Linked DNA regions of Methylobacterium currus. The protein of the gene in region 2 interacts with the protein of the main gene of each other region in a pairwise test. Links are inferred from orthologs where the notes say so. Each region holds a gene or a part of one and is shown on either strand. Other genes may lie near its edges. The genes, in order: rpe and eno.

What was found.
Region 1: the proteins of eno (region 2) and rpe interact in binary tests that used the Escherichia coli proteins (3 or more experiments, as listed by UniProt). The link is inferred for Methylobacterium currus from one-to-one orthologs.

What each region holds. Positions count from the first base shown.
Region 1 is NZ_CP028843.1:2,077,798-2,093,484, reverse strand. What follows is about bases 6,302-9,126. They hold rpe (ribulose-phosphate 3-epimerase), read right to left. Parts: upstream 8,144-9,126; coding sequence 7,460-8,143; downstream 6,302-7,459. Other genes in these bases: DA075_RS09775 (branched-chain amino acid ABC transporter substrate-binding protein), read right to left, coding at 8,753-9,126; infA (translation initiation factor IF-1), read right to left, coding at 8,221-8,499; DA075_RS09800 (hypothetical protein), read left to right, coding at 6,532-6,828; parC (DNA topoisomerase IV subunit A), read left to right, coding at 6,302-6,513. In the rest of the region: DA075_RS09825 (SGNH/GDSL hydrolase family protein), read left to right, coding at 1-685; DA075_RS09820 (PAS domain-containing sensor histidine kinase), read left to right, coding at 1,087-2,655; DA075_RS09815 (nuclear transport factor 2 family protein), read right to left, coding at 2,824-3,204; DNA repair protein RecO, read left to right, coding at 3,418-4,158; more of parC, read left to right, coding at 4,267-6,301; more of DA075_RS09775, read right to left, coding at 9,127-9,880; DA075_RS09770 (DUF6867 family protein), read right to left, coding at 10,041-10,388; DA075_RS09765 (ABC transporter ATP-binding protein), read right to left, coding at 10,388-11,170; DA075_RS09760 (ABC transporter ATP-binding protein), read right to left, coding at 11,167-12,027; high-affinity branched-chain amino acid ABC transporter permease LivM, read right to left, coding at 12,027-13,445; DA075_RS09750 (branched-chain amino acid ABC transporter permease), read right to left, coding at 13,445-14,365; DA075_RS09745 (SRPBCC family protein), read left to right, coding at 14,592-15,035; DA075_RS09740 ((2Fe-2S)-binding protein), read left to right, coding at 15,330-15,687. UniProt on the Escherichia coli protein: Catalyzes the reversible epimerization of D-ribulose 5-phosphate to D-xylulose 5-phosphate.
Region 2 is NZ_CP028843.1:1,378,455-1,392,109, forward strand. Bases 9,687-12,646 are described here. They hold eno (phosphopyruvate hydratase), read right to left. Parts: upstream 11,827-12,646; coding sequence 10,546-11,826; downstream 9,687-10,545. Other genes in these bases: DA075_RS06310 (DMT family transporter), read left to right, coding at 9,687-10,497; queF (preQ(1) synthase), read left to right, coding at 12,009-12,503; DA075_RS06325 (hypothetical protein), read right to left, coding at 12,568-12,646. Also shown: DA075_RS06250 (glycosyltransferase family 2 protein), read right to left, coding at 1-87; DA075_RS06265 (hypothetical protein), read left to right, coding at 911-1,117; lpdA (dihydrolipoyl dehydrogenase), read right to left, coding at 1,561-3,000; DA075_RS06275 (pyruvate dehydrogenase complex dihydrolipoamide acetyltransferase), read right to left, coding at 3,045-4,526; DA075_RS06280 (Uma2 family endonuclease), read right to left, coding at 4,531-5,139; DA075_RS06285 (DUF5076 domain-containing protein), read right to left, coding at 5,148-5,432; DA075_RS06290 (pyruvate dehydrogenase complex E1 component subunit beta), read right to left, coding at 5,452-6,903; pdhA (pyruvate dehydrogenase (acetyl-transferring) E1 component subunit alpha), read right to left, coding at 6,998-8,041; DA075_RS06300 (FtsB family cell division protein), read right to left, coding at 8,141-8,452; DA075_RS06305 (helix-turn-helix transcriptional regulator), read right to left, coding at 8,495-9,361; more of DA075_RS06310, read left to right, coding at 9,580-9,686; more of DA075_RS06325, read right to left, coding at 12,647-12,903; DA075_RS06330 (MFS transporter), read right to left, coding at 13,107-13,655. UniProt on the Escherichia coli protein: Catalyzes the reversible conversion of 2-phosphoglycerate (2-PG) into phosphoenolpyruvate (PEP). It is essential for the degradation of carbohydrates via glycolysis.

The DNA.
Region 1 (15,687 bases), 700 kb from region 2 along the record:
CGTCCTGTCGGCCGGGAGCGCCGCGATCCTGGTGATCCGGCACCGCGCCGGCGGCAGCGGGCAGGGTGTGGTGGCCTTTCGCGAGGCCCGGGCCTTCGCGGTGTCGAGCGAGCTCAAGCAGATCGACGGGCCGTACGGCCTGCTCCTCGGCGATTCGCAGATGGAGCGCCTCCACCTGCCGACCCTGTGCGGCCAACCCGCCATCAACGGCGCCATCGCGGGCACGCGGATCTCGGGCCTGCGGGCGGTGGCCGGCTGGCTCGAACTGCCCCGGCCGCCGGAGACGGTCGTGGTGACCATCGGCACCAACGACCTCACCCAGCGCCAGCGCTCCGGCCATCCCGACGCGGCCGAGGGGTTCCGGGACGAGGCCCGCGCCCTGTTCGCCGAGCTGGCGCCGCGGGCCCGGCGCGTCGTCGCCACCGCGGTGCCGCCCTTCGATGCCGGGCGTCCCGGCGTGACGACATTCTACGACGTCGCCGCCGCGCCCGCCTATTCGGCGATCCTGTCGGAGGAATGCGCCCGGGCCGGCTGCCGCTTCGTCGATGCCTTCGCGGACCTGCGCGACCCCGCCTCCCTGGCCCGGTCGCCCGACGGTGTCCATCTCGGCCTCGATTCCGCGGCGCGGGACCGCGTCGCCGCGCGCCTCGAGGCGGTGGCCTGTCCGGACGCCCGTTCGCGCTGAAGCGCGGCTCCCAAGGGGCCCCGCACGGCATCATGCAAATGACGAGAGCCCAATTTACTTGCTCTTAAGGTGCCCTCTTGCGCCGGCCTGCCACCTAGGACTGTGTAGGCGCACCTCCACTCCCCGCGCCACCCTATTCGGCCTCTCGTGGTGGCAAGTGCCGAGATGATGTTGAAGGTGCTCTGGCAGATCATGGTCCGACGGCGATTTTGCGCGGGAAAGCTTTGTAAGCCGGCATTGGGCTCTTGGACAAAACCCGTCCTTAGGTTAGCAGAGATAGGATTCGGTTTTTATCCGATTCGGTCGGATGCGGGCGGCGGCGGAGGCGTGACGAAGTTCGCGCCGGTGCGTCGCCCGGGCGCCGGCCACCCCACGCCCGGGGCGACTGCGTAGGAGAGGTGATGACGGCGCGGACCGCGCACCCGATCGCGGGCATCCCGGTGGAAGGACCGGACGATGCCCTCGGCCGTGCGCTTCCGGAGAGCGAGCCGGGAATGAGCGGGCTGCCGTCGCGCCTGATCCTCGACGCGTTGCCGCAGAAGATCTGGATGCTCGATCACGAGGGGGCGGTCCGCTTCGCCAACCGGGCGGCGCGGGAGATCGGCTCGAGCCTCGGCGAGCCGGACAGCTGGGACAGCGCCATCCACCCGAAGGACCGCAACCGTGCGGCCTCCGCCCGCGCCTCGGCGATCTGCTCGGGCCAGCCCTACGACCTCACGATCCGCCTGCGCGACACCAGCGGGCGCTGGCACTGGCACCAGACCGACGTGGTGCCAATCCGCGAGGGTGCCGGCATCACCGGCTGGATGATGACCGCAGCCGATGTCGACGACGTCGTGGCCGACAACCAGGCGCTGGAAGCCACCACCAACCTGCTGCTCCTCACCCACAAGGCGGCCGGCGTCGGCCTGTGGGACTGGAACATGCGCACCGGCGCGCTCTCGCTCTCGGCGGAGGGCGCGCGCCTGCACGGCCTCTCGGCGCAGGCCTGCATCATCACCTCCTCGGCCTGGACCGGCCTGGTCCATGCCGACGACCGCGCCATGCTGTGGGACGCGGTCACCAAGGCAGTCACCACCCGCACCCCGTTCTCGGTCGACGTGCGGGTGACGGCCGAGCATGGCGGCACCCGCTGGATCCAGAGCCTCGGCCGCGTCCTCGACGACGCCCACGGCCTGAGCGGGCGCATCGTCGGCCTCACCCTGGACATCACCGCCCGCAAGCGCGCCGAGCAGGCGCTCGCCCATGCCAAGGAGGGGGCCGAGCAGGCCAACCGCGCCAAGTCGGATTTTCTGGCGATGATGAGCCACGAGATCCGCAACCCCCTCAATGCGGTCCTCGGCTATACCGAGCACATGCTCAGCCGCTCGCGCGAGCCCGAGACCCTGCGCCACCTCGCCGCCGTCCAGGAGGCCGGCGAGATCCTGATGCGGGTCGTCGACGACGTGCTCGACGTGGCGCAGATCGAGGCGGGCCAGGTCGCCCTCGATCCGGAATCCTTCCTCCTCGCCGACCTGCTGGAGGGCACGGCGGCGGTGGCCCGGGGGGCCGCCTCCCGCAAGGGCGTGGCGGTCGAGGTCCTGCGTGACCCCGCTACCCCGACCCTGGTGATGGGCGATGTCGGCCGCCTGCGGCAGGTGCTGCTGAACCTCCTCACCAACGCGGTGAAGTTCACGCCGGCGGGCCGGGTGGTCCTGGCGGTGAGCCCGGATACCGGCCGCGGCGGCGAGGGCCGGCTGCTCTTCACGGTGAGCGACACCGGCATCGGCATGTCGGCGGCGCAGCAGGAGCGGCTGTTCGTGCCCTTCGGCCAGGGCGACGAATCGATCCGGCGCCGCTTCGGCGGCAGCGGCCTCGGCCTGGTGATCTGCCGCCACCTCGTCGAGCTGATGGGCGGGCAGATCGGCGTCGCGAGCGAGCCCGGCCGCGGCACCCGGATCTGGTTCGCCGTGTCCCTTCCGGCGGCCTAGAAAAGGCCGGGGCCAGCTTGAGGGTCCGAACCCCCTCGGCGTGACGGTTCGAAGGGCCGCCGAGGGTTCAAGCAGCGGTCATCGGGGCAAATCATCTATCCGCAGCACGAAGACCCGGCAGATGCGGCCGGCTCTCGTCTCATGGCCATCCGCTTCGATGACCGACCTTCAAGGTATCGGCTCGACCCATTGCGCGCGAGACGGACCCGGCTCGAACGGATCGCCGAAATATTGGGTCTCGCGAGCGACCTTGCCGTCGCAAAACTCCATGATGCTGACCGTGTAAGACGGACGCCCGTCATAGGTCAGAACATATTCGGTGATCCAGAGATCGCCGTTGCCGGTGATTCGGCGCACCGTGAAGTGCTTCCGGTTTGGTTGGGCGGCGCGAGATGCCTGAATTTTCTCTCGCCCGCGGATGCGCTCGCCTGATTGCGGATAGTCCAGGACGGCATCCTCTCGGTAGATGTCGTGCTCGTCCTCGAAGTCGCTTGCGTCGGACGCGGCCCAGTGCCGATCCAGTGCCGCTCGCACGTCTCGACCGTCCATATCGAGCCTCCTTGAGCATCGCCGCTGACGGGGAGCCGTTGTACCACGCGTTCGCCGGAACCGGCCTGCCGGTTGGAACAGGAGAGCCACCGCCTCGGGACTGTCGAATGTCCGGGAAGGATCGGCATGGGCTCCCGCGCAGAACCGAGCGGATCGGGTCCTGATCCCGGAAACCGGTTCAATTCCGGCCCCCGAGCGACTATTGACCCTTCCATGCAATGGACGGATGACGGGCTGGTTCTCGGGGCGCGGCGGCACGGAGAGACCGGCGTCGTCCTCGAACTGATGACGGCCGAGCACGGCCGGCATCTCGGGCTAGTCCATGGCGGGCGCTCGCGCCGGATGCAGCCGGTGCTCCAGCCCGGCAACCTGGTGCGGGCGGTGTGGCGGGCGCGGCTCGACGAGGGCTTGGGCGCCTACGCGGTCGAGCCGATCGAGAGCGCCAGCGCCCGGCTGATCGGCTCGCGCCTCGCCCTCTACGGCATCGGCTACGCCGCCGGGCTGCTGCGGCTCCTGCCCGAGCGCGATCCCCACCCGACGCTCTTCGCCGCCGCCAAGGTGCTGATCGCCCACCTGCACGAGCCCGAGATCGCCCCCGCCCTGATGGTGCGCTTCGAGCTCGCGATGCTGGCCGAACTCGGCTTCGGGCTCGACCTCTCGGCCTGCGCCGCCACCGGCACCAACGAATACCTCGCCTACGTCTCGCCGAAGAGCGGGCGGGCGGTGAGCGCCGCCGCCGGCGAGCCCTGGCGCGACCGGCTGCTGGCGCTGCCCGACTTCCTGGTCGACCGGCCCGACCGAAGCGGCCTCAACGTGCCGACCGGGCGGGACATCAAGCAAGGGTTTACCTTAACGGGTTATTTCCTCGACCAGCACATCTGGGGCCCGCGCGATCTTGCCGAGCCGGAGGAGCGGATGCGCTTCGTCGCCCTCGGCACCGCCGGGGCGGGTTGAACCTCGTTCGAATGCACGGACGGGTTGCTATCCGTTCCTGGCAATCGGCAAATGTTCGTGTTATGTTCTGGTCTTGAGACCGCCGAAATCGTGAGTTGACGTCCGCCCATGGGAAAGCCCTTCGAGCCACCCTCCGACCGCGACGGGATCGAGAACGTCGACCTGAAGGCGGCGCTGGAGGAGCGCTACCTCGCCTACGCCCTCTCGACCATCATGCACCGGGCGCTGCCTGATGCCCGCGACGGCCTGAAGCCCGTGCACCGCCGCATCCTGCACGCGATGCGGCTGCTGCGCCTCGATCCGGGCAGCGCCTACAAGAAGTGCGCCCGCGTCGTCGGCGACGTGATCGGCAAGTATCACCCGCACGGCGACGTCGCGGTCTACGACGCCCTGGTGCGCCTCGCGCAGGACTTCGCCCAGCGCTACCCCCTGGTCGACGGCCAGGGCAATTTCGGCAATATCGACGGCGACAACCCGGCGGCCCAGCGCTACACCGAGTGCCGGATGACCGAGGTCGCCCGCCTCCTCCTCGAGGGGATGGACGAGGACGCGGTCGATTTCCGCCCCAACTACGACGGGCAGGAAGAGGAGCCGGTGGTCCTGCCGGCGGCCTTCCCGAACCTGCTCGCCAACGGCTCGCAGGGCATCGCCGTCGGCATGGCGACCTCGATCCCGCCGCACAACGTGGCGGAGCTGTGCGAGGCCGCGCTCTACCTCATCACCCATCCGGCCGCGACGTCCGAGCAGCTGACCACCTTCGTCAAGGGACCCGACTTCCCGACCGGCGGCATCGTGATCGATTCGGCGGCCTCGATCGCCGAGGCCTACCGCACCGGGCGCGGCGGATTCCGGGTGCGGGCGCGCTGGCAGAAGGAAGACCTCGGCCGCGGCACCTGGGCGGTGGTCGTCACCGAGATTCCCTACGGCGTGCCGAAGGCCCGGCTGATCGAGAAGATGGCCGAGCTTCTGCACGAGAAGAAGCTGCCGCTCCTCGCCGACGTGCGCGACGAATCGGCCGAGGACGTGCGGGTGGTGCTGGAGCCGCGCTCGCGGACCGTCGATCCCGTGATGCTGATGGAATCGCTGTTCCGGCTGACCGAGCTGGAGAGCCGAATCTCCCTCAACATGAACGTGCTGGTCGGCGGTACGGTGCCGCGGGTGATCGGCCTCGCCGAGGCGCTGCGCGAATGGCTCGACCATCGCCGGGTCGTGCTGCAGCGCCGCTCCCGCCACCGCCTCGCGCAGATCGAGCGCCGGCTCGAGATCCTCGGCGGCCTGCTCATCGTCTATCTCGACCTCGACCGGGTGATCCAGATCATCCGCGAGGAGGACGAGCCGAAGGCCGAGCTGATGCGGGTCTTCGAGCTGACCGAATTGCAGGCCAACGCCATCCTCGACACGCGCCTGCGCAGCTTGCGCAAGCTGGAGGAGATGGAGCTGAAGCGCGAGCACGACGCGCTGACCAGGGAGAAGGCCGATCTCGACGGCCTGCTCGGCTCCGACGACAAGCAGTGGAAGTCGATCGCGACCCAGATCCGGGCGGTGCGCAAGACCTACGGCCCCGAGACGCCGCTCGGCCGCCGCCGCACCACCCTCGAGAACCCGCCCGACACCTCCGGCATCGACTTCTCCGAGGCGATGGTCGAGCGCGAGCCGATCACCGTGATCGTGTCGCAGAAGGGCTGGATCCGGGCGCTCAAGGGCCACGTCGCCGACCTCTCGGCCGTGCAGTTCAAGGGCGACGACACCCTCAAGGTCAGCTTCCCGACCGAGACCACCGCCAAGATCCTGGTGCTGGCCTCGAACGGCAAGGTCTTCACCCTGGAGGCGGCCAAGCTCCCGGGCGGGCGCGGCTTCGGCGATCCGATCCGCCTGATGGTCGACATGGACGAGGGCTCGGAGATCGTCACCGTCTGGGCGCACAAGCCCGGCGTGAAGCTCTTGCTCGCCACCACCGACGGGCGCGGCTTCGTCACGCCGGCCGACGGGCTCGTCGCCAATACCCGCAAGGGCAAGCAGGTGATCGGCCTCGACGAGCCGGCGACGGCGAGCCTCGTCGTCGAGGTGGGGGAGGGCGATCATGTCGCGGTCTGCGGCACCAACCGGCTGATGACGGTGTTCCCGCTCTCCGAGATTCCCGAGATGGTCCGCGGCAAGGGCGTAAGGCTGCAGAAGTACCGCGACGGCACGCTCGACTCCGTCGTGATCTTCCGCCTCGCCGACGGCCTGACCTGGCCCGACAGCGCCGGACGCACCCGCTCGGAAGCCGGCGAGGAACTGGCGAAGTGGGTCGGGCACCGCGGCGGCGCGGGGGCGATGGCGCCGCGGGGCTATCCCAAATCCGGCCGGCCGTGACCGGGGCCCGGATCGCGGATGGCGAGCGGGCTGCAACCCGACGAGGAGGGTGAGGAGGACGGCGACGAGGAGCGCGAGCGGGCGCAGCTTGCCCGCGACATCCTCGTCCACAACGAGCAGGTGAAGCTGACCGCCAACCTGATGAATATCGGGGCCGCCGGCTTCGCCATCACGGGCATCGTCGCCCCGCTCACCGCCGCCATGGCAACGACGGGCCGCGTCACTGCGCTCACCCTCGCGCTGATGGCCGTTTGGTTCGTGCTCGGCGTTGGTCTACACTTCGGTGCGAGGCTGACGTTGACGACCCTGCGATGATGAGCCTGACGACCTACGCCCTGATTCTGGTGCCATGTCTCGTCGGCGGTGCCGCGGTGCTCGGCGTGGTTGCGGTGCGCCGATCCGCCGCCCGGCTCGACCGGCGGAAGGCGCGGATCGCGGCGGAGGCCATACCGCCGAGAGGCCCGCGGGCGCATCCAAGGGCGATTCGGCGGGTCGCCGGGCGCTGACGCAGCCGTGCAGGATGGTCGCATCAGGTTTCGCGTCGATCCGTACGAAAGTCCCGCGCCGCCGGGACAGGTCTGGTCAGATCGCTGACGCGACGCGGAAGCCGGCGTCACCAAATGCTGCGGGGGGCCGGCTCCGCGTGGACACGGCGGCCTTCCGGGTCTCGAGCCTCGCTGCGGAGATGTCGTCCCGCTCCGACGCCCTGTCTGGCCAAGCGACGAGGTTCATCGAGTCGGTCGGGCGCATGTGAAGGCGCAGCATGCGGCGGCAGGAATCATGGCCTCGACCGGCGCTGTCCTGCCGATCGCTCGACCGCCCGAACTCTGCTCTGCCTGCTGATCTGTCGCGGCTCGCTCTCGTCCAGGCGAGCCGAGCGCGGCGCCACGCCTTCGGAACGCGGCGTGGCGTTCTCTACCGCGAGATCATCGGATCCGCGGCTGGATCACACCCACTGCCCCATCGCCCCCTCCGCCGCCCGGCGGATCGCCGCGATGTTGCCGGCATAGGCCTCGCGCCCGCCCTTGAAGGTGGCCGAGCCCGCGACGAGGGCGTTCGCCCCCGCCTTCACGACCGCCGGCGCCGTCTCCGGCGTCACGCCGCCATCGACTTCGATGTCGATGTCGCGGCCGGCGGTCATGGCGCGCACCCGCGACACCGTCTCGCAGACCGAGCCGATGAAGCTCTGGCCGCCGAAGCCCGGATTGACGGTCATGCACAGCACGAGGTCGACCATGTCGAGCACCGGCTCGACCAGGCTCGCCGGCGAGCCCGGGTTGATCGCCACGCCCGCCTTCTTGCCGAGCGCCCGGATGGTCTGGAGCGAGCGGTGCAGGTGCGGCCCGGCCTCGGCATGGACCGTGATGATGTCGGCGCCCGCTTCCGCGAAGGCTGCAAGGTAGGGGTCGGCCGGGGCGATCATCAGGTGGACGTCGAACACCGCATTCGTGTGCGGGCGCAGCGCCTTCACCACCACCGGGCCGAAGGTGAGGTTCGGCACGAAATGGCCGTCCATCACGTCGATATGGACCCAGTCGGCCCCGGCCGCGACGACGTCGCGGACCTCCTCGCCGAGCCGGGCGAAGTCGGCCGACAGGATCGAGGGGGCGATCACCAGGGGACGCGTCATGGGGGTCTTCCTCAGATGTGCGAAAGGCCAGGGTTCATCACCCCGGCCCCCTGCGAGTCACGGTTACGGACGAGAACTCAGCGCCGGCGGAACTGGCTGCCGCCGCGGAACGGCGGGCGGGGCCCCGAGGAGCGCTCGTCCTTGTGGCGGAACACCAGACGGCCCTTTTCGAGGTCGTAGGGCGACATCTCGACGGTGACCCGATCGCCGGCCAGAGTCTTGATGCGGTTCTTCTTCATCTTGCCGGCCGTGTAGGCCACGATCTCGTGGCCCTGGTCGAGCTGCACGCGGTAACGCGCGTCCGGCAGGATCTCGAGCACGAGACCGTCGAACTGCATCAACTCTTCTTTCGCCATTCACACTCTCCGCCCGGGTCGCCGTCGCGGTCGGCGCCACCGGGAGCACATTGTCAGAATTCGATCGCGACGCGGCCGGCCGTACGGGTGCTCGGCCGAGGTGCCGGGCGCGCTGATGGCCTTGTAACGCTCACCGTGCATGTAAGGTGAGGCGATGGGACGCGCAAGCCGGGCTCGTGACGAACACACGGCTTCGTCAACGCGAAAAGGCCCGGCGCGCGGGGCGCCGGGCCGGCCCGACGGATCGGGTGCGTTACTGGGTCATCTCGTTGCCGGTGTAATCGATCCGGCCATCGCCGCCCTTCTTCCACATGTACATCACGTAGTCGGGACGGGTGATGTCACCCTTCTTGTCGTAGGAGATGTCGCCGATCACGGTCTTGAACGGCTTGCCCTCGAGCATGTAGCCCGCAACCTTCTTGCCGTCGGTCGACTTGGTGGCCTCCATGGCGGCCTTCAGGATCTGGACGGCGGCGTAGGAGTACAGGGTGTAGGCCTCGGGATCGATGTTGCGGGCCTTGAAGGCCGCCACGACGTCCTTGGCGTTCGGGTTCTTGCGGGCATCCGGCGAGAAGGTCATCAGCGTGCCGTCGGCGCCCGGGCCGGCGATCTGGGCGAATTCCTTGTCGGTGATGCCGTCGCCGCTCATCAGCGGGGCGTTGAGGCCCTGGTCGCGCATCTGGCGCACGATCAGGCCGGCCTCGGTGTGCAGGCCGCCGTAATAGACCACGTCGGCCTTGGCCTGCTTCAGCTTCGAGACCAGGGCGGAATAATCCTTCTCGCCCGGGTTGATGCCCTCGAACAGCACGTCCTTGCCGCCCTTGGACTTCAGGGTCTTCAGGGTCTCGTCGGCGAGGCCGCGGCCGTAGGGCGTCTTGTCGTGCACGAAGGCGATGTTCTTGCCCTTGAACTTCTCGGCGAGCCAGGTGCCGGCGACCGCGCCCTGCTGGTCGTCGCGGCCGCAGGTGCGGAAGGTATTCCACAGCTTGCGGTCGGTGTATTTCGGGTTGGTCGAGGCCGGGGTGATCTCGACGATGCCGGATTCGGCGTAGACGTCCGAGGCCGGGATCGAGACGCCGGAATTGAAGTGGCCGACCACGGCCTTCACGCCCTCGGCGGCGAACTTGTTGGCGACCGACACGCCCTGCTTCGGGTCGGAGGCGTCGTCGCCGATGACCAGGACGATCTTCTGGCCGTTGATGCCGCCGGCCTTGTTGATGTCGGTGACGGCCTGCTCGGCGCCGTTCTTGAGCTGGGCGCCGAAGGCGGCGTTGTTGCCGGTGATCGGGCCGGCGACGCCGATCTTGATCTGGGCCTGCGCCGATCCGGCCCAGGCGAGGCCGGCCGCGAGGGCGAAGCCGGCCAGTAGCGTGCGCTTCATCTCAGTACTCCTCTGGATCGACGGGAAACGTCGGGCTCGCGGGCCCTTTCGGCCGGGAGACCGGGGCGTGGGGACCCCGGATCGGTGTGCCGGGGCGGATTGCCCCGGGATCATTCGCCAGGTTCCCGCGCCGCAGGGCACGGGGGAGGGCGCTCAGGCGCTAGGCCTTCGCCCGCCAGGAGAGCGGACCGCTGCGCTCGTAGAGCCAGCGGTATTGCGTCGTCATCTGCCGCGCGCGGGTGGTGCGGTAGCCGGCCGAGCCGATGATCAGCAGCACGATCGTGTCGACCACGTAGTAGTGCGGCGACAGGAAGGTTCCCTCGAACAGGGCGTGGTGGATGAAGCGCACGGCGACGCCGAGCAGGAGAAGCGACAGGATCGCCTGCCAGTAAGGCCGCCAGCCGAGCGCGATGCCGCGCCCGATCATCCAGGCCATCCAGCCGCCCATCACCACCGTGACGAGGAGGAAGAGCCAGATCGTGCTCTCCTCGTAGAGGATCCCCTGCATCAGTGCCGTCCCCCCTCGAGATAGGCGGCCTTCACGGACGGGTCGTCGAGGAGCTGCTTGCCGGTGCCCGACATGGTGATCGTGCCCGTCACCATGACGTAGCCGCGATGCGCCAGCTTGAGGGCGTGGTAGGCGTTCTGCTCGACGAGGAAGACCGTCATGCCGTCGCGCTCGTTGAGCTCCTTGATGGCGGAGAAGATCTGCTTGACGATGAGCGGCGCCAGCCCGAGCGACGGCTCGTCGAGCATCAGGAGCCGCGGCCGGCTCATCAGCGCGCGGGCGATCGCCAGCATCTGCTGCTCGCCACCGGACATCGTGCCGCCGCGCTGGTGGAGCCGCTCCTTCAGGCGCGGGAACATCGCGCAGACCCGCTCCAGATCCTGCTCGAAATGGGCGCCGCCATTGACGGCCGCTCCCATCTGCAGGTTCTCGTAGACGGTCATCCGCGGGAAGATGCGGCGTCCCTCCGGCGACTGCGCCAGGTTGAGGCGGGCGATCTCGTGGGTCGGCATCCGGGTGATGTCCCGGCCCGCATAGGTGATCGTGCCCTCCCGCGCCCGGGGGCTGCCGAAGATCGTCATCATCAGGGTCGACTTGCCGGCCCCGTTCGCCCCGATCAGGGTGACGATCTCGCCCTCGTTGACGTCGAGATCGACGCCCTTGAGCGCGATGATGTTGCCGTAATAGGTCTTGACCCCGCGCACGGTGAGGAGCGGGGCCCGGGTGCCGGCGGCCCGGGCGCGGGTCTCGTCCACCAGGACGTTGATGCCGGCCACGCTCATACTCCCACCTCCGCCTCGACCTGCTCCACCTCCTCGTCCTCGACGCCCAGATAGGCGGCGATGACGCTCTGGTCGCTCTGGATCTCCGAGGGCGTGCCGTCGGCGATCTTGGTGCCGTAATCGAGCACCACGACGTGGTCGGAGATCTCCATCACCACCGACATGTCGTGCTCGATCAGGAGCACTGAGGTGTCGTGGTCGTCGCGGATCGCCCGCAGCAGGTCGTTGAGCAGCAGGGATTCCCGCGGATTGAGGCCGGCGGCCGGCTCGTCGAGGCAGAGCAGGACCGGATCGGTGCACATGGCGCGGGCGATCTCGAGCCGGCGCTGGTCGCCATAGGGCAGGTCGCCCGCCGGATCGTCGGCGCGATGGATCAGGTGAATGCGCTCGAGCCACGCCTTCGCCTTCTCGATCGCCGCCTTCTCGGCCCGCCGGTAGGTCGGCAGGCCGAGGAGCCCGGCGATCGTGTAGCCGGAGGCCAGCATCAGGGGATTGTGCTGGGCCACCAGCAGGTTCTCCAGCACGGTCATGCCGGTGAACAGGCGGATGTTCTGGAACGTGCGGGCGACGTGCGCCCGCCGGTTCACCGCGTAGCCGGGCAGCTGCTCGAGCAGGAACTCCGCGCCGTCGCGGTGGCGCAGGGTCATCATGCCCTCGGTCGGCTTGTAGAAGCCGGTGATGCAGTTGAAGACCGTGGTCTTGCCGGCGCCGTTCGGGCCGATCAGCGCGGTGATGTCGCCGCGGCCGGCGCGGAACGACAGGTCGTTGACGGCGACGAGGCCGCCGAAGCGCATGGTGACGTGGTCGACCGTCAGGACCGGGTCGGCCATGCGGGGGGAGGCGAGGGTATCGGCCATCAGCCGTGGCCCTCCTTCACGAGGGAGCCTGAGATGCGCTTGCGCTCCTTGAGCACGATCGAGGGCGAGCGTTCGGAGATCAGGCCGCGGGGGCGCCAGATCATCATCACCACCATGGCGAGGCCGAACAGGAGCAGGCGGTACTCGCTCGGATCGAAGCCTTCGCCGAACACCGCCTTGAGGAAGCCGAGGTTGCGCAGGAGCTCCGGCCCGCCGACCATCGCGACCGCCGCGACCGCGACGCCGATCTGCGAGCCCATCCCGCCGAGGACCACGATCGCCAGGATGATCGCGCTCTCGAGGAAGTTGAAGCTTTCCGGGCTGACGAAGCCCTGGCGCACCGCGAAGAACGACCCGGCGAAGCCCCCGAACATCGCGCCCAGCGCGAAGGCCGTGAGCTTGGTGTTGGTGGTGTTGATCCCGAGCGAGCGGCAGGCGATCTCGTCCTCGCGCAGCGCCTCCCAGGCCCGGCCGATCGGCAGGCGCCGCAGGCGAAGCGTCACGCCGTTGGTGATCAGCGCGAGCGCCAGGATCAGGTAATAGAGGAAGACCACCCGGTGCATCGGGTTGAAGTCGAGCCCGAACTTTGCCGCGAAGCCGTCCTCGTCCGCCGTGAACGGGATCCCGAAGAAGGTGGCGCGGGGGATCGACGAGATGCCCGCCGCGCCGCCCGAGAAGTCGACCCAGTTGATCAGGACGAGCCGGATGATCTCGCCGAAGGCCAGCGTCACGATGGCGAGGTAGTCGCCGCGCAACCGCAGGACCGGGAAGCCCAGCACCATGCCCCACAGGCCCGCGAACAGGCCGGCGAGCGGCAGGCAGATCCAGAACGACAGGCCGAACACCGTCGACAGCAGGGCATAGGAATAGGCGCCGACGGCGTAGAAGGCGACGTAGCCGAGATCGAGGAGCCCGGCGAGGCCGACCACGATGTTGAGGCCCCAGCCCAGCATCACGTAGGTCAGGATCAGGATGCCGAGGTCGATCCAGTAGCGCGATTCGCCCAGGCCCCCGGTGCCCAGAACCGCCAGCAGCGGGAAGGCCAGCGTCACCCCGAGGAAGGCCGGCAGGGCGTAAGCCGAGACCTTCTGCGAGGCGTTCGGCGTGGCGTCGACCGCCTCCGTCGCCTGGGCCGGCGAGGGCGTGAGCGCCCGCCGCGCGTCGCGGTTGGCGAGGATCAGCCTTTGGCTTAGCCGCACCACGAAGACGAGGCCGCACAGGATCGCGACGAGGCCCCAGCGGGGCACGAGGTCCAGGGCGGAGGTCTGGCTGAGGTCGGTGCGGAAGGCGACGATCGGGACGCAGAGCCCGAAGGTCACGAGCGCGAACAGAGCCGCGTCCTTGACGATCGCCGCCATGTCGGCGGCGCCGCGGTCGGCGGCGGAGGTCGCCGCCACGGTGTTGGCCGGGTTCGCCATCAGACCTTCTCGACCTCGGGCCGGCCGAGGATGCCGGACGGCATGAAGATGAGCACGATCGCGAGGATCGAGAACGCCGCCACGTCCTTGTACTCGATGGAGAAATACGCCGACCAGAAGGTCTCGACGAGACCGATGAGGAGGCCGCCGAGCACCGCGCCGGGCAGGCTGCCGATGCCGCCGAGAACCGCCGCGGTGAAGGCCTTCACGCCGGGCGTGAAGCCGTCGGAGAACGAGACCACGCCGTAATAGAGCAGGTACATCGTGCCGGCGACCGCGGCCAGGGCTGCGCCCAGCACGAAGGTGAGCGAGATCGTGCGGTCGACGTCGATGCCCAGCAAGGCGGCCATCTTGCGGTCCTGCTCGCAGGCGCGCTGCGCCCGGCCGAGCGGCGTCTTCTGCACCAGGTACCAGAACCCGGCGAGAAGGACGACCGTGGTCAGCATGATGATGATCTGCTTGTAGGAGAGCGCTACGGCGTAACCGTTATCTCCGGTCCACAGCGTGATCACGTCGCGCATCATCGGCGGCGTCGGCTTGTTGCGGGCGCCCTGCACCACCTGGACGAAGTTCGACAGGAAGATCGAGACGCCGATCGCCGAGATCAGCGGCGCGAGGCGAAACGAGCCGCGCAACGGCCGATAGGCGATGCGCTCGATCGCCCAGCCCCACAGGGCAGTCAGCACCATCGCGCAGATCAGCACGATGAGCAGCGCCAGCGCGATCGACGAGATGCCGAGCCAGGTCGTGACGATCAAGAAGGTGATCAGCGCAATGAAGGCCGAGAGCATGAACACGTCGCCATGCGCGAAGTTGATCATGCCGATGATACCGAAAACCATCGTGTATCCGATGGCGATGAGGCCGTAGATCGACCCAAGCGTCAGCCCGTTGATGAGCTGCTGCGCGAAGACCTCCATGCGGTCACGTTCTCCGTTCGCGGGCGTCCGGCCCGGGCCTCCCTGGCCGCGCCCCGTTCATGCGGGTGTCACGGCCGTCCCTTGGCGTGAGGCTTAGCAAGCACCGCACCACTCGACAATCCGGGGGTGCCGGGCGGGTGTGCGAAAGGCAGGCTGGTCCTGACGCTACGGCTCCGCTAGCCTTTCGGCGAAGCCCGTTTCACCACAACAAGGGGGGAGCGCCACCATGGCGATGACGATGACCGGCGAGGTCGTGCTGCCGGCCGACCAGCAGACCGTGTGGGAGAAGCTGAACGACCCGGAGGTGCTCAAGCGCTGCATCCCGGGCTGCGACACCCTCGAGAAGGTTGGGGACAACGAGCTGCAGGCCTCGGCGAAGATCGCGGTCGGCCCCGTGAAGGCGACGTTCAAGGGCAAGGTGACGCTGACCGACATCGACCCGCCGAACGGCTACCGCATCACCGGCGAGGGTCAGGGCGGCGTCGCCGGCTTCGCCAAGGGCGGGGCGGTAGTGCGCCTGGAGCCGGCCGGGGACGGCCAGACCAAGATGACCTACGACGTCGAGGCCAGCGTCGGCGGCAAGCTCGCCCAGCTCGGCGGCCGTCTCATCAACGGCGTCGCCAAGAAATACGCGGACAATTTCTTCGACACCTTCGCCAAGGAGGTCTAGGGGAACGGCGTCGCCGGCGAGACCTCGGCGGTCTGAGCCGGTTTTCGATTGCCCGCGATCAACTTGTTGCGAGGCGAATGGGCAGGATGCCGCGAACCGGCGGAAAACGGCCGGTTTGCGCGCCAAAAAGCCGAGGCGCCGCGCCTTGACCGGCGCTTCCGGCCGGTTGACACTCGAATTCGAGCGATTCCAGAGAGGCACGGCCGGCCCGGCCACCACGAGCGACAGGGTCCGACAGACAGGACCCGCGGGTCTTCGGCCAAGGTGTCCTGGGCCAGGAGGAGGACGTCACCCATGAGCGCTGTCAGCCTGACGGTGAACGGCAAGGCCGTGACCGCCGACATCGATCCACGCACGCTGCTGGTTCAGTACCTGCGCGAGAACCTTCGTCTCACCGGAACCCATGTCGGCTGCGACACCAGCCAGTGCGGCGCCTGCGTCGTCCATCTCGACGGCGAGGCGATCAAGGCCTGCACCGTGCTGGCGGTGCAGTGCGACGGCCGCTCCGTCACCACCATCGAGGGCCTGGCCTCCGGCGGCGAGCTGCACCCGATGCAGGCGGCCTTCCGCGAGCATCACGGCCTGCAATGCGGCTACTGCACCCCCGGCATGATCATGACCGCCGTGGATCTGGTCCGCCGCAAGGGCAACG
Region 2 (13,655 bases):
CTTGAAGGCGATGCTGACCCACCGCGCGCCGAGCCCGAGATCCGCCACGTCGAGGCTCAGGCCCTGCGTCCCGAAGTCGAGCCGCAGGCGCGCGAAATCCCGCGCGACGACCCGCCCGCGCCCGAGGCGGAGCGAGGCGCGCAGAGGGGCGTGAAGGGGAGCGGCGGGGGAAGGGGTCTGGGCTGTCACCGGTCCTCGCGCCGTCTGCGGGCGGCCTCGCGGCGCGCCGTCATCTTCAATGAAATCAACTGGTTAGACCGATCGATGCGGTCGACCGTGTAGCAGGGCGGCGGCGTGACTGGCAAGGCCATCCCCGCGCAGGCGGGGAGCGCGCCCCCCCGGCCGGCAAGGACATCGAGGGATCCGTCCCCGCATGGGCGGTTCGTCCCCGAGTCGATTTCTTGGCCCGCCCCCCGGACCCCTGCCGTCCAGACGCGAGCCCGGAAAACGGCGTCGGCGCAGGAACCGGCGCAGGAACCGGCTTGTCACCCGCCGCAACTGCCTCTATACGCCCTCTCACACCGGGGCCGCGACACACGGCTCCGAGGGCGCGTAGCTCAGCGGGAGAGCACTACGTTGACATCGTAGGGGTCACAGGTTCGATCCCTGTCGCGCCCACCATTGCCACTCCGGATGTCGGGAGATTGCCTCCCCGGAGCGGTACCGGACCGAGTGGTCCGGATTGGATGAAAGAGAGAGATGGCCCCTCGTTCGCGAGGGTGGCCGATCGGGGCTTCTGGGCAGGCGCTGCGCGAGCGGTGCGCCTAATGAGCCAGATGGGCGCGTAGCTCAGCGGGAGAGCACTACGTTGACATCGTAGGGGTCACAGGTTCGATCCCTGTCGCGCCCACCATCATCCCTTTCGCATTCGTGACCTGCGACCGGCTCCTCGCCGACGAGGATTTCCCTCATGACCGACCAGGATGTAGGCGTGGCCTTCGCCACCCTGGCGACCGCACTCGCGGTCGCGCTGCACAAGCAGGGCGTCGCCGACGGCGAGGTGCTGCTGGCCGAGACCGTCGGCACCCTTGAGGCCGTGCTGCAGGACGATTATCCCGAAGGGGCCCGGGCGATCCTCTCGGCCTGCGCCCGCTCGCTGCGGGCAGCCGAGGGCTGAAAGCGACCCGACGCGATCACCGCCGGGCGATCCCGGTCCGGTTCGTCGGCCGGGTTCACGTCGTTGAGCCCGACACCGAATACCTGAACCATCGCGGGCTCCGCCACAGTTCAGAGAGAATGCGGCCTTGGTCGGCCTCGTGACGAGGCCGCTCCGGGCAGAGCGACAACGACTGGACGGGTCCAGAGATCTGAACAGACCGGTACGCGAGAGCCTACCCTTACCCGGGCCAGAGACGCGCGCACGGAAAGGCGCTCGTTCCGGGCACGATCCAGGCACATCGAGCCTCGCTTGTGACATCTCTCAGGTCGATGCAGCGTGTCATATCCTCGCGCTTCCGAACGCGTCCGTTCAAAGGCGCGGCGGGTATCACGTGGCTCGCTCCCGACCGGCAGCAAGCTCCCGACGGCTTGTTCCGCCGGGGCTTTCGGGCCCGGATCCGGCTACGCGTGGATCACCCGCCCATAGGCGTCGAGCACGCTCTCGTGCATCATCTCCGACAGCGTCGGATGCGGGAAGACCGTGTGCATCAGCTCTTCCTCGGTGGTCTCGAGGTTCATCGCCACGACGTAGCCCTGGATCAGCTCCGTCACCTCGGCCCCGACCATGTGGGCACCCAGCAGCTGGCCGGTCTTGCGGTCGAAGATCGTCTTCACCAGGCCGTCGGGCTCGCCGAGCGCGATCGCCTTGCCGTTGCCGGCGAAGGGGAAGCGGCCGACCCGCACGTCGAAGCCCTGCTCCTTGGCCTTGGCCTCGGTGAGGCCGACCGAGGCGATCTGCGGCTGGCAGTAGGTGCAGCCCGGGATCTTGCCCTTGTCCATCGGGTGGGTGTGCAGGCCCTTGATCGTCTCGACGCAGATCACGCCCTCATGCTCGGCCTTGTGGGCCAGCATCGGCGGGCCGGCGACGTCGCCGATGGCGTAGATCCCCGGCACGTTGGTGCGCCCGAGCCCGTCGGTGGCGACGATGCCGCGCTCGATCGTGACGCCGAGCGTCTCCAGCCCGAGAGTCTCGATGTTGCCGACGACGCCGACCGCCGAGATCAGCTTCTCGGCCGTGATCGTCTGGGTCTTGCCGCCCTCGCTCTCGATCGTGGCGGTGACTGCGTCGCCGCCCTTCTCGACCTTGGTCACCTTGGCGCCGGTGAGGATCTTGATGCCCTGCTTCTCGAAGCGCTTGCGGGCGTGCGCGGCGATCTCGGAATCCTCCACCGGCAGGATCTGCGGCAGCAGCTCCACCACCGTCACCTCGGCCCCCATCGTGCGGTAGAACGAGGCGAACTCGATGCCGATCGCGCCCGAGCCCATCACCAGCAGGCTCTTGGGCATCGTGTCCGGGACCATGGCCTCGTAGTAGGTCCAGATCTGGCGTCGGTCGGGCTCGATGCCCGGGATCGCCCGCGGGCGGGCGCCGGTCGCCACGATGATGTGCTTGGCCCCGTAGGTGCCCGCGCCCTTGGCGCCCTTCGGGGCCTCCGCGCGCTTCGTCTCCTGAACCTTGACCCGGCCGGCCTCGTTGCCTTTAGGCGCCGCCTCGAGCGTGGCCTCGCCCCAGATCACGTCGACCTTGTTCTTCTTCAGGAGCATGCCGACGCCGCCGTTGAGCCGGCCCGAGACGCCGCGCGAGCGCTTGACGATGGCGCCCACGTCGAACCCGACATTCTCCGCCGAGAGGCCGTAATCCTTGGCGTGCTGCATATAGTGGTAGATCTCGGCCGAGCGCAGCAGCGCCTTGGTGGGGATGCAGCCCCAGTTGAGGCAGATGCCGCCCAAATGCTCGCGGTCCACCACCGCGGTCTTGAAGCCGAGCTGCGCGGCCCGGATCGCCGCCACGTAGCCGCCGGGACCGGCGCCGATGATGAGGACGTCGTAGGTGTCGGACATTCAGGTCTCCGGCAGTCGATCCGGGTGGGGCAGGGCGGCGGCTGTCAAACCAGCATGCCCATCGGGCTCTCGATCAGGCCCTTGAAGGCGGCGAGCAATTCGGCGCCGAGCGCCCCGTCGACCACCCGGTGGTCGCAGGAGAGGGTGACGGTCATCGCCTGGACCACAGCCGGAGCGCCGTTCTTCGCCACCACCCGCGCCTCGCCGGCGCCAACCGCCAGGATGGTGCCGTGCGGCGGGTTGATGACCGCGCCGAACGACTTGATGCCGAACATGCCGAGATTCGACACCGCGGTGGTGCCGCCCTGGTACTCCTCGGGCTTGAGCTTCTTGGTGCGGGCGCGGGCGGCGAGGTCCTTCATCTCGGCCGAGATGGTCGAGAGGGTCTTCTGCTCCGCGCGGCGGATCACCGGCGTGAACAGCCCGCCCTCGATCGCCACCGCGACGCCGACATCCGAGTGGCGGAAGCGCAGGATGCGGTCCTCGGCCCACACGGCATTCGCCGCCGGCACCCGCTGCAGGGCGAGCGCCAGCGCCTTGATGACGAAGTCGTTGACCGAGAGCTTGAAGGCCGGCTTGCCGTCCTTGTCCTTCGTCGCTCCCGCATTCACCTGCTCGCGCAGGGACAGGAGCGCGTCGAGCTCGACGTCGAGGGAGAGGTAGAAGTGCGGGACGGTCTGCTTCGACTCGACCAGGCGCTTGGCGATGGTCTTGCGCATGCCGTCGAGGGGCAGCTCCTCGTAGGAGCCCGGCTCGAACATCCCCATCACCTGCCTGGCGGTGAGACCGGAGGGCGGGGCCGCCGCAGCGGGCTTCTGGGGCTGGGCCTGCTCGGGCTTCGCGGCGGGGGCGGGGGCGGGGGCCTCCTTGGCGGGCTGGGGCGCGGGCTTGGCCGTCCCGCCGTCGAGGGCGGCGCGCACGTCGCGCTCGATGATCCGGCCGTGCGGGCCCGAGCCCTGCATCGCGGCGAGGTCGACGCCTTCCTGCTTGGCGATGCGGCGGGCCAGCGGCGAGGCGAACAGGCGCCCGCCGGGTGCCGGGGCGGCCGCGCCGTTCGACTTGCCGCTCGACGGGCGCGCGCCCTCCGGCGCGGTGTCGACCCGCTCGTACGACATCGTGCCGCCGCCGGGCGTCTCGTTGCCGGCCGGCGCCCGGGACTTTCCAGCTTCGGGCGTCTCAGCCCTGGCGGGGGCCTCAGCCCTGGCGGGGGCCTCAGCCCTGGCGGGGGCCTGGGCCGTCTTCGCCGGCCCGGTGCCGCCGGCCTGCACGCTGCCTAAATCCTCGCCCTCCTCGGCGATGAGGGCGATGAGGTCATTGACCGGCACGTCGGCGGTGCCCTCCGGCACCACGATCTTGGCGAGCACGCCCTCGTCGACCGCCTCGACCTCCATGGTCGCCTTGTCGGTCTCGATCTCGGCGAGCACGTCGCCCGACTTGACGGTGTCGCCCTCCTTCTTGAGCCACTTGGCGAGGTTGCCCTTCTCCATGGTCGGCGAGAGGGCGGGCATCAGGACGTTGATCGGCATGGATTCAGGTCTCGGCGGGAGGAGGGGCGGCCGGATCGTCGAAAGGCGGGGAATCGAAGGGGAACAGGTCATCGAGCGGGAAGGAGACGGCGTCGAAGGGCGGAAGCGCGACCGTTTCGCCGCGCTCGACGGTGCCCAGCAGCAGCCAGCGGCCGCCGGTCAGGGCGAAGCCTTCGAGTACGCCGTCCGTGGGATCGAGCAGCCAGAGATGGCCGACACCGGCCTCGGCGTAGATCCGCCGCTTCGGCCCGCGATCGAGGCGGGCGGTGGAGGGGGACAGGATCTCGCAGACCCAGTCCGGCGGGATGTCGGTGAAGGCCGTTTCCGGCTCGACTGGCAGCCGCTCGCGGCGCCAGCCGGCGATGTCGGGCACGACCACGTGACGGCCGAGATGCACCTCCGGCTCGATCACGAAGATCCAGCCGCCAGGGCCGCCGCGACCGCGCCGGAAGGGCAGGGTCAGCTCGGCATACAGCTCGCCGGCGGCCGTACCGTGCCGCATGCGCGGCCGCGGATGCGTTTCCAGCACCCCGTTGATGATCTCGGCCACGAGGTGGTCCGGCACCGCCTCGAGGTCGGCATAGGTGGCCCAACGCGGCGCGGCCTCGGCCATGGGGAGCCTCAGTTGAAGCTCTCGGGATCGAGGCTCTCGGCCTCCATCCCGGCGCGGATGCGCGCGAAGGCCTCCTCCTCGGACATCTCGGTCTCGCGGGCGTAGACCCGCGCCGCCTGGCGGGCGAGGTCGACGAGGAGCCGTCCCCAGGTCGCCGGGTCCTCGAAGGAGCGGCGGAGCGCGAAGCTCACCGCCCCGTCGACCACGGCGGCGCGCAGCACCTCGATGCCGCCCTGCTCCTGGGCATCGGGCGGGACATCGAGGGCCTCGAAGCGGGGTTCGTCCTCTGTCATGGAATCGTTCCCCCGCCGCTCACCGGTAGCAGACGGCCTTGGCCGCCTCGATCACCTCGGCGACGTTCGGGAGCGCAAGCTTCTCCAGGTTCGCGGCATACGGCATCGGCACGTCCTTGCCGGTGATGCGCAGGACCGGGGCGTCGAGGTAGTCGAAGGCGTCGACCATCAGGCGCGCGGCGATCTCGGCGCCGACGCCCGATTGCGGAAAGCCCTCCTCGACGGTGACGCACCGGCCGGTCTTCTTCACCGATTCGACCACCGTCTGCGAATCCATCGGCCGGATGGTGCGCAGGTCGATCACCTCGGCCTCGATCCCGGCCTCGGCGAGCTCGTGGGCGGCCTTGAGGGCGTAGGTCATGCCGATGCCGAACGAGACGATCGTCACGTCGCGCCCCTCGCGATGGACCTTGGCCTTGCCGATCGGCACCGTGAAGTCGTCGAGCTTCGGCACCGGGAAGGACTGGCCGTACAGGATCTCGTTCTCGAGGAAGACCACCGGGTTCGCGTCGCGGATGGCGCTCTTCAGGAGGCCCTTCGCGTCGGAGGCGGTGTAGGGCATCACGACCTTGAGGCCCGGCACGTTGGAGTACCAGGCGGCGTAGTCGTGGCTGTGCTGGGCGGCGACGCGCGCCGCCGCGCCGTTGGGGCCGCGGAACACGATCGGGCAGCCGAGCTGGCCGCCGGACATGTAGAGGGTCTTGGCCGCCGAGTTGATGATCTGGTCGATCGCCTGCATGGCGAAGTTGAAGGTCATGAACTCGACGATGGGCTTGAGGCCCGTGAACGCCGCGCCGACGCCGACGCCGGCGAAGCCGTGCTCGGTGATCGGGGTGTCGACGACGCGCTTCGCGCCGAATTCCTGCAACAGGCCTTGGGTGATCTTGTAGGCGCCCTGGTACTCGGCGACCTCCTCGCCCATCACGAAGACGGTGTCGTCGCGGCGCATCTCCTCGGCCATGGCGTCGCGCAGGGCCTCGCGGACGGTCTGGGTCACCATCTCGGTGCCCTCGGGGATCTCGGCCATCGCCGGGTCCTGGCCGCGGTTGGTGATCACCGCCGGAGCGGCGGGCGTCTCGACCGGCTTGTCGCCCTCGGTCTTGGCAGCGGGGGCGGGGCGCTCGGCCTGGCCCTCGGCCTGCATGTCGGGGGCCGGGGCCTTCTGGCCTTCCTCCTTGCCCTTGCCGTTCGGCTTCGCCCCGCCGGCCTGGACGCCCTTCGGATCCTCGCCCTCCTCGGCGAGGACCGCGATCGGGGTGTTGACCGCGACGTTGTCGGTGCCGTCGGCGACCAGGATCTTGGCGAGCACGCCCTCGTCGACCGCCTCGACCTCCATGGTCGCCTTGTCGGTCTCGATCTCGGCCAGGATGTCGCCGGCCTTGACCGGGTCGCCTTCCTTCTTGAGCCACTTCGCGAGCTTGCCCTGCTCCATCGTCGGCGAGAGGGCGGGCATCAGGATGTCGGTCGCCATGGGGTACTCTGTCGATCCGGGAGAGGGGCGCGCCGGGTCGGGCGCCGGCCAAGGGCGAGAGCAGCCGTCCGCGCCGCCGCGGACGGCCCGGGCGCTAGAGCAGGATGTCGGTCCAGAGCTCGGACGGATCCGGCTCGGGGTCGCTGGTGGCGAACTCCGCCGATTCGTTCACGATCTCCCGCACCTTGGCGTCGACCGCCTTAATCTCGTCCTCCGGGACCTTGTGGCCCCCGAGCAGGCGCTTGCGGACCTGCTCGATCGGGTCGGATTCCTCGCGCATGCGGGCGACCTCGTCCTTGGTCCGGTACTTGGCCGGGTCGGACATCGAGTGGCCGCGATAGCGGTAGGTCTGCATCTCGAGGATGTAGGGCCCCTCGCCGTCGCGGGCATGGGCGATGGCGCGCGTGGCCGCCTCGCGCACGGCGCGCACGTCCATGCCGTCGACCTGCTCGCCCGGGATGCCGAAGGAGACGCCGCGCTTCGAGAAGTCGGTCTGGGCCGAGGCCCGCGAGACCGAGGTGCCCATGGCGTAGCGGTTGTTCTCGATCACGTAGACCACGGGCAGCTTCCACAGCTGCGCCATGTTGAAGCTCTCGTAGACCTGGCCCTGGTTGGCCGCGCCGTCGCCCATGTAGGTCAGGCTGACCGCGCCGTCGCCGCGGTACTTGTTGGCGAAGCCGATGCCGGTGCCGAGCGAGACTTGCGCGCCGACGATGCCGTGGCCGCCATAAAAATTCTTCTCGCGGGAGAACATGTGCATCGAGCCGCCCTTGCCGCGGGAATAGCCTCCCTTGCGGCCGGTCAGCTCGGCCATCACGCCCTTCGGCTCCATGCCGCAGGCCAGCATGTGGCCGTGGTCGCGGTAGCCGGTGATGACCTGGTCGCCGTCCTTCGAGGCCATCTGGACCCCGATCACCACGGCCTCCTGGCCGATATAGAGGTGGCAGAAGCCGCCGATCAGGCCCATCCCGTAGAGCTGGCCGGCCTTCTCCTCGAAGCGGCGGATCAGCAGCATCTCGCGATAGGCGTGCAGGTCCTCGTCGCGGCTGAAAGCCGGCACATTCGAGGCCGCGGGCGGCGCAGCCGCCTTCTCGCGGGTCTTGTCGCTCCCGCGGCGCGCCTCTTTCGCGGCATCCATCGGCACCCTCCCGGCTGCTACCTTTGTGGGAGAGTTCTTAGGGCAGGCGCGGGCGCAAATCGAGCGGTTCGGGACCGAAAGCCGCTGCCGGGATGACGATCAGGGGGTCATGATGACGACGTCGTTGGGGTGGACGCGGCCGAGCACCACCCGGGCCCGCTCCTCCAGAAGGTCGCGGTCGATCTGGTCGCTGCGCAGAAGCGCCACGCGGCGCTCCCACTCGGCCCGGTCGGCCTTGGTGGCGTCGAGCTCCTGCTGAAGATTGTAGGCCTGGATCTTCAGCGCCCGCTTGGCTTCGAGGCCGCGGCTTCCGCTCTCGGCCTCGTGCAGAAAGTAGCCGACCACGAGGATCGACACGGCGTAGAGGCCGAGCGGCAACAGGACGGCACGGGCGCGACGACGGACTACCATGCGGGGACGATGGCGCGGGAGGGTTAAGGAAGGCTCAATGCCTCACGCGGCCCACCGCCACGCCGCGGGCGTGAGGCCGGTCGCCTGGGCGAAGCGGCGGGTGAAGTGGCTCTGCGAGGCGAAGCCGCAGGCGAGCGCGATCCCGGCAAGGCTCGTTCGTCCCTCTTCGAGCAGGCCCTTGGCCCGGGCGATCCGCCGCTCGGTCACGTAGCGGTGCGGCGCCAGGCCGAAGCTGGCCTTGAACATCTTGGCGAAGTGGAAGGTGCTCAGGCCCGCCGCGTCGGCCAGCACCTCCAGGGTCAGGGCCTCGGCGAGGCGCGCCTCGATCAGCTCCGCGACGCGCCGCCGGACCGCCGGCGCGAGGCCGCCCTTCACCGGCCGTTCTGCGCCCGGGCCGGCATGGCGCCGCAGCAGGGTGTGAAGCAGGAGGTGGCAGGCGGCGCCGAGCGCCATCCGGTCGGCGCCCGCCTCCCAGTCGAGGGGCAGCACGGCGCCGCGCACCAGCATCGCGGTGGCCGGGTCCTCCGCGAAGGTCAGCTCGCGCAACGAGACGGTGCGGGGATCGACGTCGAGGGCGCTCACCGCCTGGTAGGCCAGGGTCTCGGGCGCGACGTAGAGGTGGAGCATCCGTAAGCGACCGCCGATCAGCCACCGGCTCTCGTGGCCGGCCGGCAGCAGGCAGAGCTTGTCCGGCCCGCCGCCCGACAGGGCGCCGTCCTCGCGCACCACGCCCTCGCCGCCTTCGAGGTAGAGGCTCAGGGTGTGATGGTCCGGACGGTCGTAGCGGGCGCGGTTGTCGCGGTTCTGCCACTCGGCCAGCGACAGCCCGCGACCGATCTCGGCGCTGCGCAGGAGCGCCGCACCGGTGCGGGAGAGGGCATCGCGGACGTCGGGATTCGGCTCGGTCACGGTCTGCGTCGGCAATCGGCGGCAGGTGGAGGAGGTTGCGGCACGACCGTAAGGGCCGCCCGCGGGCGCCGGCAACGGGTCGAGGGCGTGACGGCGCGAAGAGCCCCGCGAAAGCCCCAAGAATGGACAAGGCCGCCACCGGAACCGGGAAGCCGGCCGGGGACGGAGCCGCCTATCCGGGACGCTCGACACGAGCCCGCCCGGGAGCCCGACACGCCGTGACCGCCTTCCTCTACGCCCTGACCGTGCTCATCTGGGGCACGACCTGGATCGCCATCAAGCACCAGCTCGGCCCCGTCGCCTTCGAAGCGTCGATCGCCTACCGCTTCGCGCTCGCGGGCGCCGTCCTGTTCGGCGCCCTCGCCCTCGCCGGGCGGTTGAAAGCCATCCCGTCGCGGCACCAGCCCTTCGTGCTGTTGCAGGCGCTCTGCCTGTTCTCCTGCAACTTCGCCTGCTTCTATCTCGCCACGCGCTCGGTTCCGAGCGGGGTCGTCTCGGTGGTGTTCTCGGCCGCCACGGTCTTCAACGTCGCCAATGCCTACCTGTTTCACCGGCGACGGCCCGCGCCGCGGGTGCTGGCCGGGGCGGTGATCGGGCTTCTCGGCATCGCCTGCCTGTTCCGGGACACCCTCCTCGGCACCGCCCTCGACCGGGACACGGCGCTCGGCCTCGGCCTGGCGCTCCTCGGCACCTGGTTCTTCTCGGCCGGGAACCTCGTCTCTGCCCGCAACCAGCGCCACGGGCTGCCCGTCGCCACGGTGAACGCCTATGGCATGCTCTACGGGGCCGCCCTGGTGGCGGGGGTGGCAGCCTTGCGGGGCGTGCCGTTCGGCTTCGATCCGTCGCCGGCCTATATCGGGGCGCTCGTGTACCTGGCGATCCCCGGCTCGGTGATCGGCTTCACCGCCTACCTGACGGTGGTGCAGCGGATCGGCCCCGAGAAGGCGGCCTACATGACGGTGCTGTTCCCGGTCGTGGCGCTGACGATCTCGGTCTTCGCCGAGGGCTACCGGGTGACGCCGCTCGCCGCCCTCGGCTTCGCCCTGGTGCTCGCCGGCAACGTCGTGGTGTTCGCGCCGCTCCACCGGCTGTCCGGGCAACGAAAAGGCCGCCCGGAGGCGGCCTGCGACGCGTGAGTCTTTCCAGGGCAGGGAGGGGCTTGGAAGCCCCTCCCGCCGAGACGGTCAGCCGACCTTCAGCGCCCCGCGGCCGAGGTAGCGGGCCTGCGAGCCCAGGCCCTCCTCGATGCGGATGAGCTGGTTGTACTTGGCCAGTCTGTCCGAGCGGGCGAGCGAGCCGGTCTTGATCTGCCCGCAATTGGTGGCGACGGCGAGATCGGCGATGGTGGCGTCCTCGGTCTCGCCGGAGCGGTGGGACATCACGGCGGTGTAGCCGGCACGGTGGGCCATGTCGACGGCGGCCAGGGTCTCGGTGAGCGAGCCGATCTGGTTGACCTTCACCAGGATCGAGTTCGCCGTACCCTTGGCGATGCCCTCCGACAGGCGCGCGACGTTGGTGACGAACAGGTCGTCGCCGACGAGCTGGCAGCGGTTGCCGACCTTGTCGGTCAGCGCCTTCCAGCCGGCCCAGTCATCCTCGGACATGCCGTCCTCGATCGACAGGATCGGGTAGGCGTCGACCAGCTTGGCGAGGTAGGCGGCCTGGGCCTCCGGGTCGCGGGTCTGGCCCTCGCCCTCGTAGACGTAGGCGCCGTTCTTGAAGAACTCGGTGGCGGCGCAGTCCAGCGCCAGCACGATGTCGCGACCCGGCTCGAAGCCGGCGGCGCGGATCGAGTCCATCACGAAGTCCAGAGCGGCCTCGGCCGAGGGGAGGTTGGGGGCGAAGCCCCCCTCGTCGCCCACGTTGGTGTTGTGGCCGGCCTTCTTCAGGGCGCCCTTGAGGGTGTGGAACACCTCGGCGCCCCAGCGCACCGCCTCGGCGAGCGAGTCGGCGCCCACCGGCATGATCATGAATTCCTGGAAGTCGATCGGGTTGTCGGCATGGGCGCCGCCGTTGATGATGTTCATCATCGGGACGGGCAGGATCCGGGCCTGGGTGCCGCCGACATAGCGGTAGAGCGGCAGGCCGGACGCCTCGGCGGCGGCCTTGGCGACGGCGAGCGAGACGCCCAGGATCGCGTTGGCGCCGAGCCGCGCCTTGTTCGGCGTGCCGTCGAGCTCGATCATCGCCTCGTCGATGGCGGCCTGCTCCTCCGCGTCCATGCCGCCGATGGCGTCCAGGATCTCGCCGTTGACCGCCTCGACGGCCTTCAGCACGCCCTTGCCGCCGTAGCGGGACTTGTCGCCGTCGCGCAGCTCCACCGCCTCGTGTGCGCCGGTCGAGGCGCCCGAGGGGACGGCGGCGCGGCCGAAGGAGCCGTCCTCCAGGAGGACGTCGACCTCCACGGTGGGATTGCCCCGGCTGTCGAGGATCTGGCGGGCGGCGATGTTGGTGATCGCGGTCATGAGAGGATCTCTCGGGCAGGCTTCGAGCGTTCGCGCGGCTTATCGGCCAAGATGCCGCCTGCGGCAAGCCGTCCAAGGGTAGGTTACCGGGGAAGAGCGTCGAGGTCGGGGAGGGCGCGAGGGATCGTCCCGCGCTCGGGCGGGCAGTTTCGCGCGGGTCCGCGCGGGTCTATAGGGCGGGCATGACCCAAGACATCACCAACCAAGACATCGCCGACCACGACATCGCCGGACACGCCCGGCAGCTCGGGCAGCCCACCGCCCAGCCGCGCTCGCCGGACGAGGCCCAGCTCGACCGGGTGCCGAATCCCCATCCGGACACCGATTACTGCGCGCGCTTCACCGCGCCGGAATTCACCTCGCTCTGCCCGGTGACCGGCCAGCCCGACTTCGCCATCCTGGTGATCGACTACGTGCCGGACCGGTGGCTGGTCGAGTCGAAGTCGCTGAAGCTCTACCTGCACAGTTTTCGCGATCACGGTGCCTTCCACGAGGATTGCACTGTCGGCATCGGCCGGCGGCTGACCGCTCTCCTGGAGCCCCGGTATCTCCGCATCGGCGGCTACTGGTACCCGCGCGGCGGCATCCCGATCGACGTGTTCTGGCAGACCGGCACCCCGCCGGCCTCGGTCTGGCTGCCCGACCAGGGCGTGCCGCCCTACCGGGCCCGCGGCTGACGACACGAAAAGGGCGGCCGGGTCTCCCCGGCCGCCCGCCTCGCACTCACGTGCGGCTCAGATCTCAGTAGCCGTAGCCATACCCGTAGGCCGGAGCCGGGGCGCCGTAATAGCCGTAGCCGTTGCGGCGGGCCGCATCGGCCGCGGCCGCGGCGCCGATCGCGCCGACCGCCGCACCGGCGATGCCGAGGCCGACGGCCGCGCCGGGGGAGATGCCGCGGCGACGGCCGCCATAGGCGTAGGGCCGGCCGACATAGCCGCGGCCGTAGCCGTGGCCATACCCCCCGTGGCCGTAGCCGTGGTGCCCGCGCCAGCCCTGGGCCTGGGCCGGCGAGGGGGCGACGGTGGACAGCGTGCCGAGGGCGACGGCGAGGGCCGGGATGATCGCCAGCTTGCGCATCGTTGATCTCCTGCTTTCGTTCAAGCCATATGACCCGGATAACGAGCTCGGCAGGAAAGGGTTCCCGCAATCATTCGGCCCGGGACCGCCCGCCTTCGTCGTGCCGGACCGGATCTCCGGCCGTCGCAGTAGGGGACGTGACTGATGCTGATCCTGGCGCCGGGCACCTGAATTCCGGATGAACTTGTCGCCTTGCCGGATCGTCAGCCCGGACGGGCGAGCCGGCGGGCGGTGACGAGGCCGAGGACCAGGATGACGGCGGCGCACACGCCCAGCGCCGGCAGCTGGCCGAGGGTCTCGAGACCGAGGCCGAGGACCGCGACGCCGAGGGCCTGGCCGCAGAAGAACGAGAAGGCGTGGAGCGCCACTGCCGAGGCCCGGGCCTCCGGCGCTACCTCGGTCACCTGCACCTGGAAGGTGTTGTGCAGCATGTAGAAGCCGAGGCCGAGAGCCACGAGCGCCGCCGCGTCGGTCTGCCAGGCGCCGGCGACGCCGACGACCGTCAGCGCGGCGCCCGAGACCGCGCCGCCCGCCATCAGCATCCGGGTCTGGCCGAGGAAACGCAGCAGCAGGCCGACCGTGAGGGAGTAGACGAGGCCCCCGGCGGCGAAGCCTGCCAGCACCAGCCCGGCCTCCTTGGGACCACCCTCGCCGCGCGCCTCGATCAGGTGGGCGAGGTGCGGGAAGATGCCGAACACCGCGATCGCCTCGACGAAGACGGCGCAGAACAGCACCCGGGCCCGGGGGTTGCG